Regions from separate parts of the Spirillospora sp. NPDC046719 genome, predicted to be linked through region 2. Evidence: riboswitches for the same ligand, from Rfam matches in the RefSeq annotation. Region 2 holds a riboswitch; the other holds the start of a gene.
What was found. Region 2 has a riboswitch for cyclic di-AMP ahead of ABZ914_RS04760 (CHAP domain-containing protein). Riboswitches for the same ligand answer to the same signal wherever they lie in the genome.

Region 1 (5,656 bases), on a different contig from region 2:
GGGAACGAGCTGGCATTGCCCGGCGAAGTCCGGTGTCCGAAACGGCGCGAGGATCTCCCCAAAGCCCTGCGGCCCGCAGGGCCGGGGCAAAGCCGCGCGGCGCCCTGTGCGCGCGCTCGACGTGATCAGCGCGCGCCGGGGCCGGACACGCCCGGGACGGCGCGCCGCCAACTCCGAGAGCGCCGCAAACGCCGGTGAATCAGGGCGTGCGGCGTTTTACGACCAGGGTGCCGGCGAGCCTGTCATGGACGGCCCTGCGGTGCGTCCCCTCGTATATGAACCCGGCGTTCGCCACCCAGAACAGGCTCGCCAGAAGGCCGAGAATGTGGACGGGCCGCAGCGCGATCGGCACGGAGTACACAGCGGCCCGCAACACGGCCCGCAGGACGCTCGGACGGCCGTATCCGCCCTCAGACGCACCGCCGAAGGTTTCAGGGGCCGCGGTCCGTTCCGCGCCCGTGAGGGCGCCCTCAGGGACGGACGGGTCCGGGACGACCTGGATCCCCGCGAAGCGCTTGCCGAGGGTCTGCCCCCACAGGGCGAGCTGCACGGCCTCGTACAGCAGCATGCAGCCCGCCACGGCGGGCGGTGCGACGACGTCCAGCTCGTGGCCGGACACGAACTCCTTCACGACGATGATGACGGGCAGGCCGACCACGAGGGTGTCGACGATGCGCGCCAGCAGGCGCTGCCCGGGTTCGGCGAGCGCCGGGTCCTCCCCCGCGACGCCCTCCACAGGGTCATCGGCAGGGCCATCGACAAGGTCATCGGCGAGGTCATCGGCGAGGTCATCGGCGAGGTCATCGGCGGGGTGGCCGTACAGCGCAGATTCGCCGCCCGGGAGGGCGCTCCCGGTCCCGGACGGCTCGTCCGACCCCTGCGCGGGCGTTCGGGGAGTCGCCATCGCGGACCTACTCCGCGTACTCGGCGTACTCGCCGTATCCCGCGCGCTCGTCGATGACGAGGGTGCCGGCGACGCGGTCGTGCAGGGCCTGGTGGAGGGGCTGGTCCCAGATGGCCCACAGGTACGCCATGAGCGCGCCCGCCCAGACCAGCAGCATCCCGTAGGCGAAGTACTGCCACACCATCACGGCGAGGACGAGGAAGAAGAAGACGCCGAGCTGGTATCCCACGTGGGTGATGGCGGCCCGCCACACGGCCTGCGTCGTCGTCAGCTGGTTCCCGGCCGGACGGGCCTGGACGACGCCGATGCCCAAGAAGCGCTTGCCGAACGTCCGGCCCCACATCGACAGCTGTACGGCCTCGTAGATGAACGGCAGGACCGACAGGACGGCGAACAGCGTGAAGATGATCGGCCAGTTCCAGATGCCGCCGTCGTCCTCCGTCTTGCTCCCGGGCTTGCCCAGCCCGAACGCGCCGACCGTGATGGGGAGGACGAGCGCGAAGCCGAAGGCCGCCACGAGCGTGTTGTCGATGAGGCGGGCCCCCGCGCGCCGCAGGATCGGCGCCAGCGGCATGTCACCGCCCGAGGAACCGCCGTACTGGTCGTAGGACGGCTCATAGGACTCGTACGAGGGCTGCCCCCACTGGTCCTGCTGGGGTTCCTGCCACTGCTGTTGCGATGGCTGCTGCTGTTGCCATTGCTGTTGCTGCTGCCATTGCTGCTGTTGGGGCTGTTGCGGCTGCTGTGACTGCCACTGCTGTGCGGGCGGCTGAGCCTGGCCTTGCCGCTCGGGCTGCTGCCATTGCGGGGGACCCTGGTAGGGGGGCGGCGGGCCGTACGAGCCCGGCCCCTGCGACGACCCGTAAGGCCGGCCGCGGTTGGGGGAATCGCTCATGTGGGGTCAGTCCTCCAGGCGAAGCAACATCCGTGTGTTGCCCAACGTATTGGGCTTGACCCTGTCGAGGTCCAAGAACTCTGCCACGCCTTCGTCGTAGGAGCGGAGGAGTTCCTCGTACACCTCGGGCGCCACCGGAGTACCCAGGATCTGCTGAAAGCCGTGCCGTGCGAAGAACTCCACTTCGAAGGTAAGACAGAAAACCCGCCGGACGCCGAGTTCCCGTGCCGTCTCCAGGAGCCTGGAGACGATGCGGTGCCCGAGCCCGCGGCCGCCGTACCCCTTGTCCACCGCGACCGAGCGGACCTCCGCCAGGTCCTCCCACATCACGTGCAGCGCCCCGCAGGCGACGATGGGCCCGGACTCCCCTGGCCCGGCGCCCTGGACGTCCTCGGCGACCCAGAACTCCTGGACGTCCTCATAGAGCTTCACCGTCGATTTCTTGAGCAGGCGACGGCCCGATCCCGCGTACAGATCGACCAGCCTGCGGATCCCCTGAACGTCGGCGGTGCGCGCACGCCTGATCACGACTTCCACAAACAGGCGAGATTACCGAACTCGCCGCCCGTCCCTGGCCACCGGCGGCCACCCGGCACCTGTCCGGGGCTGCTCCGGGACGTGGCCGAGGGGCGCTCCGGGTCTGGTCGAGGGGCGCTCCGGGTCTGGCCGGGGGTGGCCCGGGGCTTGACAGGTGCCGGTCGGCGGGCGCCGCGGCGGGCCGGAGCGGCGCGTCCGCAACCGCCGCTTACCCCCCGTACCGTCCGCCACGACCTGCGAATTCGCATGTTCTGGTTGGCATCCAATGGCGCTTCCGTTAGTGTCCCGCTCTGACGTCGGCCTTCCGCGAAGCGGAGGCCGGACCGCCGAGTCCACGGGCCGCAACCAGCGCCCCGAGGAGCCGGGGACCCACTTTCGGAGCGTTCGGGGGAGCACCCTGAGCCGATGCCGTCTGGGGTGAATCCGCAGCCGCGTGGAGGGATGCGCGCGCGCCCAGCGGACGGGCTGCTCCGGCCCGAACCCGTCAGCTAACTCGGTAGGCGGACGAGGAGAGGAGATTTGGTGCGGACGGCTCGTTTCCGTGTCCGGGCGCTCACGATCGCCGGCGCGCTCGTCGCCCTTTCCATCACGCCCCACGTGGTGGTCCCGCATTCGCTCTCGATGGCGCACGCCGACCCTGACCCGTCGGCCAAGGAGCTCAAGGACCAGGCGTTCAAGCTGGCGGACCAGCTGGAGAAGCTCACCGAGCAGTACAACGGCCTGAAGGTGAAGCTGGAGCAGTCGCAGCAGGCGGCCAAGGTCGCCGCCGGCAACGCCGAGCGCCAGCAGAAGTCCCTGGAGGGCCTGCGCGAGAAGGTCGGCAGCCTCGCCGCCACGAGCTACATGCAGGGCGGCACCGACCCCACGGTCTCGTTCATCTCCGCCCAGGACCCGCAGGTCGTCCTCGACCGCGCCGCCACCCTCAACTACTTCGCCACCCAGGACAGCACGCAGGTCCTCGGCCTCATGCAGGCGATGCAGTCCGCCCAGCGCGCGCGCAAGTCCGCCGAGGAGCGCGCCCAGCAGGTCACGCAGCTGAAGGCGCAGCTCACCGCGCAGAAGAAGAAGGTCACCTCCGCCTACGAGAAGGTCCGCGGCAAGGCCGTCAAGAAGGACCCGTCCCTGCTGGCGAAGCTGCCCGTCATCGGCGAGGGCAAGGCCGCAGAGGCGCTGCGGTACGCGATGAGTAAGCTCGGCAGCCCCTACGTCTGGGGCGCCGCGGGGCCGACCACGTTCGACTGCTCGGGGCTGACGATGTGGGCCTACAAGCAGGTCGGCATCAACCTGCCGCACTACACCGGCAGCCAGTGGAACGCCGGGACCCACGTCTCGGAGAGCCAGATGCAGCCGGGCGACCTGATCTTCTTCTACTCCGACCTGCACCACATGGGGATGTACGTGGGCGGCGGCAAGATGATCCACGCGCCGCACACCGGCGACGTCGTCCGCATCGCGTCCCTGGCCGGTCGGCCGATCGCCGGCGTGGTCCGCGTCGCCTGAGTGCCCGGCAGACGCCCGCACAACAGACGCCCTAGAGACGCGTCGGCAGCAGAGCCGATGGCCGCAGAACACACGGCAGCGGCGGGCGCCGGCTGGAGAGCCGGCACCAGACAGCCCGGTGCAGGGTGATGTGAACTGCGTCCGCGGCGGCGCTGCGCTCTTGCAGGGACCTACCTGCCGGGCGTAGGGCGCCGCCGCTGCGGGGTCGGACGAGTTCGTATCGCTGTGGACTTGCTTCCGGTCGGGCTGGTTTCCGGGTGATGACGCCCGCCGTCCCCTGACGGGCGTCGTCGGGTCGCGCTAGATGAGCTGCCTTCTGGCCGCCCACACCACGGCCTCGATAGGGGTGTTGACCTCCAGCCGGTCGCAGATGTTCCGCAACCTGCGGCGCAAGGTCCGTGCGCTCAGTTCCAGCTTGCGCGCCGCCACATCAGCGGTGACACCGCTGGCGATCTGGGCGAGCAACCTGATCTCCTCGTCGCTCAGCCCGAAATCGAGTGTGGCTGTTTCCACTCCGTCCTCCCTCGTCCGTGGTTGATGACCGCGGGGATGCAGCCGTCCGCTGCACAGGCACGGGTTGGGCCCTCGAACTGCATGCGTTGGGTTGCCGGGTCCGGAGCCTTCCGGACTCAGATCATCGGGTCGGGTTCCTTTTCCGTCTCGCGAGCTTGGCCGGAGGTGGCCGATGGGCCGATTGCGGGGTCGTGCGGGGGAACTCCGGGTGACGATTCACTCGTTGGCCACGTGTCAGGGTCGGGTCTGGGTCGTCGGTTCCGAACCCGCTCCCTCCTCGTTGGACTCACCGGATCTCGCCGCGGACGAAGATCGTGAATCGTTTCAAGCTACGCTTCGGCTCGGAACGCTAGGCGGCCGGATCCGGCCCGTCAAGCGCTGATTACGTGCTGTCTGTGCCCGAATGGTCGCAATACGTGACCGGGTTTTCGGGGATTGACAGGGGAAAGCCCAGCTACCTGGGAAAACACCACCGGGGCGGACGAGGAGCGACGTGCCACAGACCAGTATTCGCGAGGTCGCGCGGCGTGCCGGGGTCTCGGTTGGGACCGTTTCGAATGTCCTAAACCGGCCAGATCTCGTGGCCGAAGCAACCCGTAACCGGGTGCGCGAGGCGATCGAGGAGCTCGGATTCGTCCGCAACGAGTCCGCGCGGCGGCTCCGGACGGGCCCCGACCGCACCGCCGGCGAGTTCGGCGACGAGCCGCGCCGCGCGTTCGGCGTCGTCGTCGAGGACCTCACCAACCCGTACGCGGCCGACGTCGTGCGCGGCGCCGAGGAGGCGCTGAACGCGTCGGGCCACGACGCCCTCTGGCTGTCGAGCGACCACTCCGCCGCGAAGGAGGCGCGCTCGCTGGAACTGCTGGAGGAGCAGCACGCCGCGGGCGCCCTGATCGTCCCGGTCGGGCTGGGCAAGTCGCGCATCCGGCGGCTGCGCGCCGCCGGGCTGAGCGTCGTGCTGATGGACCGGGACGTCACCGACGCGTGCGCGGTCCACGTCGACCACGTCGCCGGCGGGGAGCTGGCCGCCGCGCACCTGCTCGGCATCGGCCGCGAGCGGATCGTGTTCGTCACGGGCGCTCCGGAACCGCAGCCGTGCGTCGAGCGGCGCGACGGCGCGGCCCGGACGCTCGTCGAGGCGGGCCGCGGGAAGCCGCCCGTGCTCGTCCAGGGCGCGCTGAGCCCCACCGAGGGCCGGCTCGCGGCGCGGCTGCTCCTGGAGATGACGCCGCGGCCGGACGGCGTGTTCTGCGCCAACGACCTGCTGGCCATCGGCCTGATCAACGAGCTGACCCGGCTCGGGGCGC
Region 2 (5,656 bases):
TGGTGCGGGTCTATCGGCATGCGGTGGCGGTGCCGGAGGGGCGGTTCGTGCTGGAGCAGTTGGGGCGGATGGCGAAAAGGGGTGCGGACGGGTTCGACCAGGTCTTCGGTATCGCGGAGGCGGGGCCGTCGGCGGTGAAGCAGGGGTGGTCGGGGTTCGAGGACGTGCCGGACCGGCGGCCCGCGCCGGCGGAGCTGGGGCTCGGGCGGCCCGCGCTGCACACGACCGGGGTGGTGGACGGCAAGATCGTCGTGGTGCTGACGCTGCATCCGGAGGGGACGTCCGCGGAGGCCGCGGCGGGGTGCGTGACGGCGCTCGCGAATGCTGTGATGCAGGTCACAGGCGTGGGTAGGGGATCGTCTCCGGACGGTCAGTGAAAGCGGTCGTATTAGGGCGAAACGAAAAAGCCGGGTAAAGATCCGGACTGGTAACGAAGATGGTGGCGAACGGACCTTCGCCGACGTATGTAGCTTTTTTCTCCCAGGGCATGAAAACGCCGAACGGGGGACTGGGGTGTCGGAAGCGGACGGCACGTGGGGGACGCCTGGAGTGCACGCGGCGGACCTCGAGGGCCTGCGGGGGGCGGCGCACGACCGTGCGGTGCTGGCCGAGGCGCGGGTGATGCTGGCCCGGCGGCTCGGGGTGCCGCCCGGCGAGGCGCTGCAGCACCTCATCTGGCTGGCGCGTGACCTGGAGATGGAGCTGCCGGAGGCGGCGGCCATGGTCGTCCAGGGCGGCGGCGCGGGAGCCGAGGGCGCGGTGGTGGCGGGACGCCGGCCGCCGCGCGCTGAGGACACCGACCGGCGGGGCGTGGTCTCCGAGGCCGAGGACCTCCTGCACCGCCTGGCGGCCGAGGACACCGGGGGCGACGCCGCGATCATCGAGGGGCTGCCCGAGGATCCGGTGGCGCGGGGGCTGCTCGACGGGGCGCTGGACTCGGCGGCCCACCTGGTGCCGGTGCGGGACGCGGACGGCGAGGTGCAGGACTTCCTGTACGCCGAGCTGAACAAGGCCGCGCGGGACCTGTTCGGGCGGGGCCCCGAGGATCTGGCGGGGGAGCGGCTGCTGCGGACGGATCCGGGAGCGGCGCTCAGCGGCCTGTTCGAGGACTACGTCGCGGTGCTGGAGGGCGGGCCGCCCCTGGACCGCGACTCGATCATGTACTCGACCGTCCAGGGCGGGCTGTCGCGGTCGTCGCGGATGAGCGCGCGGTGCGTCCGGACGACGACGGGCGTGTGCCTCACCTGGCGGTACCACACCGGGGAGGACCGCAGCGCGCGGCGGCTGGAGCGGGTGGAGCGGCTGGCGCTGATCGGGTTCGGCGAGTGGGACCTGGTCACCGGGCAGGCGGACTGGACGCCGCAGATGCTGGCGAACTACGGGCTGGGTCCGGACGAGGTGCCGCCGGCGCCGCACGACCTGCCGAAGGTGGTCGCCGACGACGACCTGCCGCTGGTCGAGGAGGCCGTCCAGACGATGTTCTCCCGCCGGGAGCCGGTGGAGGCCGAGCACCGGGTGATCGGCAAGGACGGTACGCCGCGGCATCTGTGGGTGTTCGCCGAGCCGGTGCTGGACGACTCCGGGCTGCCGGTGTCGATCAACATCGTCTCGCAGGACATCACGCGGCGCCGCGGGGTGGAGCGGGCGCTGGCGGAGACGCGCCGGCAGATGCTCAAGCAGCAGGCGCGGACGGCCCAGGAGCGCAAGGTGGCGGTGACGCTGCGCCGGGCGATCCTGCCGGACGAGGGCGAGGTCGAGCGGCTGCCGGGGCTGCGGGTGGCGATCCGGGCGCTGGCGGCGGAGAGCACGGCGCGGATCGGCGGGGACTGGTTCGCCACCCGCGCGATGCCGGACGGGCGGGCGCTGTTCGCGATCGGGGACGCGGCGGGGCACGGCCTCCCGGCGGCGGCGTCGATGGCGCGCAGCCGCAACGGGCTGCTCGGGCTGTCGTGCACCGGGGAGTCGGCGGGGCAGCTCGTGGGCTGGCTCAACGAGCTGGTCGGCAGCATGCACCCGCCGGCGACCGGCACGGCGATCGTGGGCCATTACCGGCCGGACCGGCGCGTCATGGAGTGGACGTGCGCGGGGCATCTGCCGCCGATCCTGGTGCGGGACGGGCACGCCGAGCCGCTGGAGGTCTATCGCGACCCGATGCTCGGCGCGCTGCCGGATTGGGAATACACGACGATCTCCACGGAACTGCGGCCGGGGGATCTGCTGTTCCTTTACACCGACGGCCTCGTGGAGCGCCGGGACACCGATCTCGATGAGCGGATCGATCGGCTCACCGGCATTCTGCGGGATTCCTCGTCGGGGCCGGAACTGGCGCTGGACGAGGTGCTCGCGCGGATGGAGCACGACCGGGCGGCCGACGACACCACGATATTCGCCCTGTACGTGGAGTGATCTTCGGCAGGTCAGGCCCACCGCGAACCGGGGTGACGTAGGCCACATCGGCGGGGGAGCGGCGCGGTCCGTGTGATCTGCGCCGCGGCTCGCGGGCGGGCCGTGAAGGGCGGAAGCGTCCCGCGCCTTTTGATCATTTTACCTTTCCCGGGCCGGGGGGCGGTGGCGGGAATCCCCTATGCCGTAAGGGTTCCGGGCCGTCCGGAGAAAGATCGGCAAGGTCCGGCCGGGGGCGGTCGTTGAAGCGGGGGCGCAACGGCGTTGAGCAGGCAAAAGATCCTTTTGCGGCCGGTTTGCTTTTCTTGTGAGTGTTGGTACCTTCTTGCACGAATCAAGCAGCGCGTTCCATGCGTTGCACGCCGGCCGCTTCCATGCGCGGCCGAGGGTCGCTGAGCGGAATCCGCACGCGACGCGCGCCGCATATGCGCGCCCCCTCGAGATCAGTCGCTGAGATACATCCGAATATCCGGCACCGCGTCCCGCGGTGCGAGGCCGAGTCCGTCCAGGTCCACCCGACCGGACGGAGCCGGGGACCCAAGGTTCCAGGGGTGAATCGGCGCGTCCGTCAGGCCGCGCCGTAGGGCTCTTCCATGCCCGAATCCGTCAGCTAACCCGGTAGGCGTCATGGGAGACAAGGAGATTCCCTGCATGACCGGTCGTTTCGATCGTTTTACCAAGAACTTCGCCCCCCGGCTGAGCGGGCGCCTCACCGGCGCCGCCTCCCGCGCCGCGCTCGCCCGCATGAGCCCCGAGGACCGGGCCGTGGGCGTCGCCGTGGCGGGTGTGATGGCCGGCGCGGTCGGACTGGCGATCTTCAACCCCCTGGCCGGGGGCACGGCGTCCGCCGAGACGCCCGCCCAGGCCGCCGCTCAGCACCGCGAGAGCGTGGTGTCCGAGCGCTCCGGGACCGAGCACGCGCCCCGCAAGGCGACCCGGTCCGCGTCCCGCACGGTCGCCGCGTCCACCGTGATCAAGCTGGCGAAGTCGCAGGTCGGCGAGAGCGAAAGCCGCAACGGCTCGACCAAGTACGCGGACTGGTACGCCTCCACCCCGCACGCCGCGGTGACCGCCCGGCGCGACGGCGGCAGCGTCGGCGACTACCGGGGCGCCGAGTGGTGCGACATGTTCGTGTCGTGGCTCAGCGCGCAGACGGGCGTGAAGAACATGGGCTGGGACGCCTACACCGTCCAGCACGCCTCCTGGTTCGAGAAGGCCCACCGCTGGGGCGACACCGCCAGGCCCGGCGCGGTCGTGTTCTTCGACTGGCAGAACGGGTCCCGCGGCGGGATCGACGACATCGACCACGTCGGCCTCGTCGTCAAGGACAACGGCAACGGAACGATCACCACGATCGAGGGCAACACCGACAACGCCGTCAAGGAAAAGATCCGCGACAAGTCCGAAGTCGTCGGCTACGGATACCCCGACTACGCCAAGTCCCGATGATCCGTCCCGCAGGCGAATGATCTGATTCGTGCGGAAGGAAGGCGCCCGGTCCTCGACCGGGCGCCTTTGGCGTTCCCAGGTGGTCTGCCGCGACCTGTCGGGTAATGCTAAGCATTGACAGCTTTTGATCTGAGTTGGCCCTTGACGCCTCCTTGCTGGAAAGGAACCCCTGACACGCCGGAGGAGCGGAGGGGGATGCCCATGCGGGTGCGCCCGGATGTGAGCGTGGTGGTGATCGCCTACAACGACGCCGCCCGGCTCCCGCGGGCGGTCGCCTCGTCGCTCGGGCAGTCGCTGGGCGGCGTCGAGACGGTGATCGTCGACGACGCGAGCACCGACGGCACCGGCGAGGCCGCGGACCGGCTCGCCGCGGCGCACCCCGGCCGGGTCGGGGCGGTGCACCTGCCCGTCAACTCCGGAGGCTGCGGCCGCCCGCGCAACGTCGGCGTCGAGCGGTCGGACGGCCGGTACGTGATGTTCCTCGACAGCGACGACCTGCTGGACCGGCACGCCTGCCTCAACCTGCTCTCCGCCGCGCAGGAGACCGGCGCCGACCTGGTCTCCGGGCTCTGCGACCGGGTCTTCCTGGACGTGCCGAAGGGCTCGAAGGACCGGGTCCGGCCCTGGTACCCGTGGCTCTACGAGCGCAGCGCCGTGTACGGGTCGCTGGAGGAGAACCCCGACCTGCTCTACGACACCCTGTCGACGAACAAGCTCTACCGCCGGGGCTTCCTGGAGGACGGCGCGCTGCGCTTCGTCGAACGGCTCCACTACGAGGACCTGCTGTTCAGCGCGGAGGCGTACACGGCCGCCGCGCGCATGGCCCTGATCCCGCACCGGGTCTACAACTGGCTGGTCCAGGACCGGCGGGCGAAGCCGTCGATCTCCAACCGCCGGGACGAGCTGGCCAACTTCGCCGACCGGCTGGAGATCCACCGGCGCATCGACATGCTGTTCGAGCTGCGCGGCGCGGACGGGCTGAAGCGCGCCAAGGACGCCAAGTTCGTCAACCACGACCTGCTGCTCTACCTGCGCGAGCTGCGGGACCGCGACCCGGTGTACCGGGCCAGGTTCCTGGACCTCGCGGCCGGCTACCTGGCCGGGCTGGACCCGGTGGTGTTCGAGACGGCCAACCCGCTCGCCGCGATCGCCGCGTTCCTGATCAGGGAGGGCGACCGGGCGGGGGCGCTGGCGGCGGCCGAGTACCTGCCCGGCCGGCGGTCCGACCTGCACGCCCGGCTGGTGGAGCGGGACGGCCGGGTCTTCTGGGGCGGGAGCCCGCCGCGCGGGGACCTCGGCCGCCGCGTCCTCGACGTCACCGACCTCGGCTTCCACCTGTACCCGCTCGGGGAACTGCGGCCCGCCGCCGTCGTGACCCGGCTGGAGACGCGCGGCGGCCGCGCCCGCCTGGACGGGCACGTGCTGAACCCGCTGGACCGGATCCCGCGCGGCGCGGCGCTGTCGGCCTCGCTGGAGTTCCGCGACCGGCGTGACGCGCGCGGGGCGCGGGTGCCCGCCGAGATCGTCCACGAGGGCGACCGGCTGGCCTGGCGCGCCGAGTTCGACCCGGCCGCCCGGATCCGGCCGATCGGGTTCGTCGACCCGGTCTGGGACGTCCGGCTCCGCGTGGAGGTCGACGGCGAGGTGATGGTCACCCGGCCGGGCGGGTCCGCGGGAACCGCCGCCGGGAAGGCGCCGGTCCTGCGCGGCGTCGAGCTGCCCGTGCGGCCGCGCCTGACGCGCCTGGCGGGCGACGTGCTCCGGTCGTTCGTCACCGAGGACGGGCACCTGGCGTTCAGGCTGG

Region 1: another riboswitch for cyclic di-AMP. It lies ahead of ABZ914_RS17830 (C40 family peptidase); the one in region 2 lies ahead of ABZ914_RS04760 (CHAP domain-containing protein).

Annotation. Positions count from the first base shown of each region.
Region 1 covers NZ_JBEYYT010000091.1:13,000-18,655, forward strand. Annotated here, with positions in the region: gene ABZ914_RS17815 (RDD family protein) at 200-904, opposite strand; gene ABZ914_RS17820 (RDD family protein) at 912-1,799, opposite strand; gene ABZ914_RS17825 (amino-acid N-acetyltransferase) at 1,806-2,336, opposite strand; cyclic di-AMP (ydaO/yuaA leader) riboswitch at 2,664-2,855, shown strand; gene ABZ914_RS17830 (C40 family peptidase) at 2,859-3,836, shown strand; gene ABZ914_RS17835 (LuxR C-terminal-related transcriptional regulator) at 4,137-4,406, opposite strand; gene ABZ914_RS17840 (substrate-binding domain-containing protein) at 4,843-5,656, shown strand, end outside.
Region 2 covers NZ_JBEYYT010000015.1:50,758-56,413, forward strand. Annotated here, with positions in the region: gene ABZ914_RS04750 (serine hydrolase) at 1-377, shown strand, start outside; gene ABZ914_RS04755 (PP2C family protein-serine/threonine phosphatase) at 514-2,406, shown strand; cyclic di-AMP (ydaO/yuaA leader) riboswitch at 2,887-3,042, shown strand; gene ABZ914_RS04760 (CHAP domain-containing protein) at 3,055-3,852, shown strand; partial or broken gene ABZ914_RS04765 (glycosyltransferase family 2 protein) at 4,048-5,656, shown strand, end outside.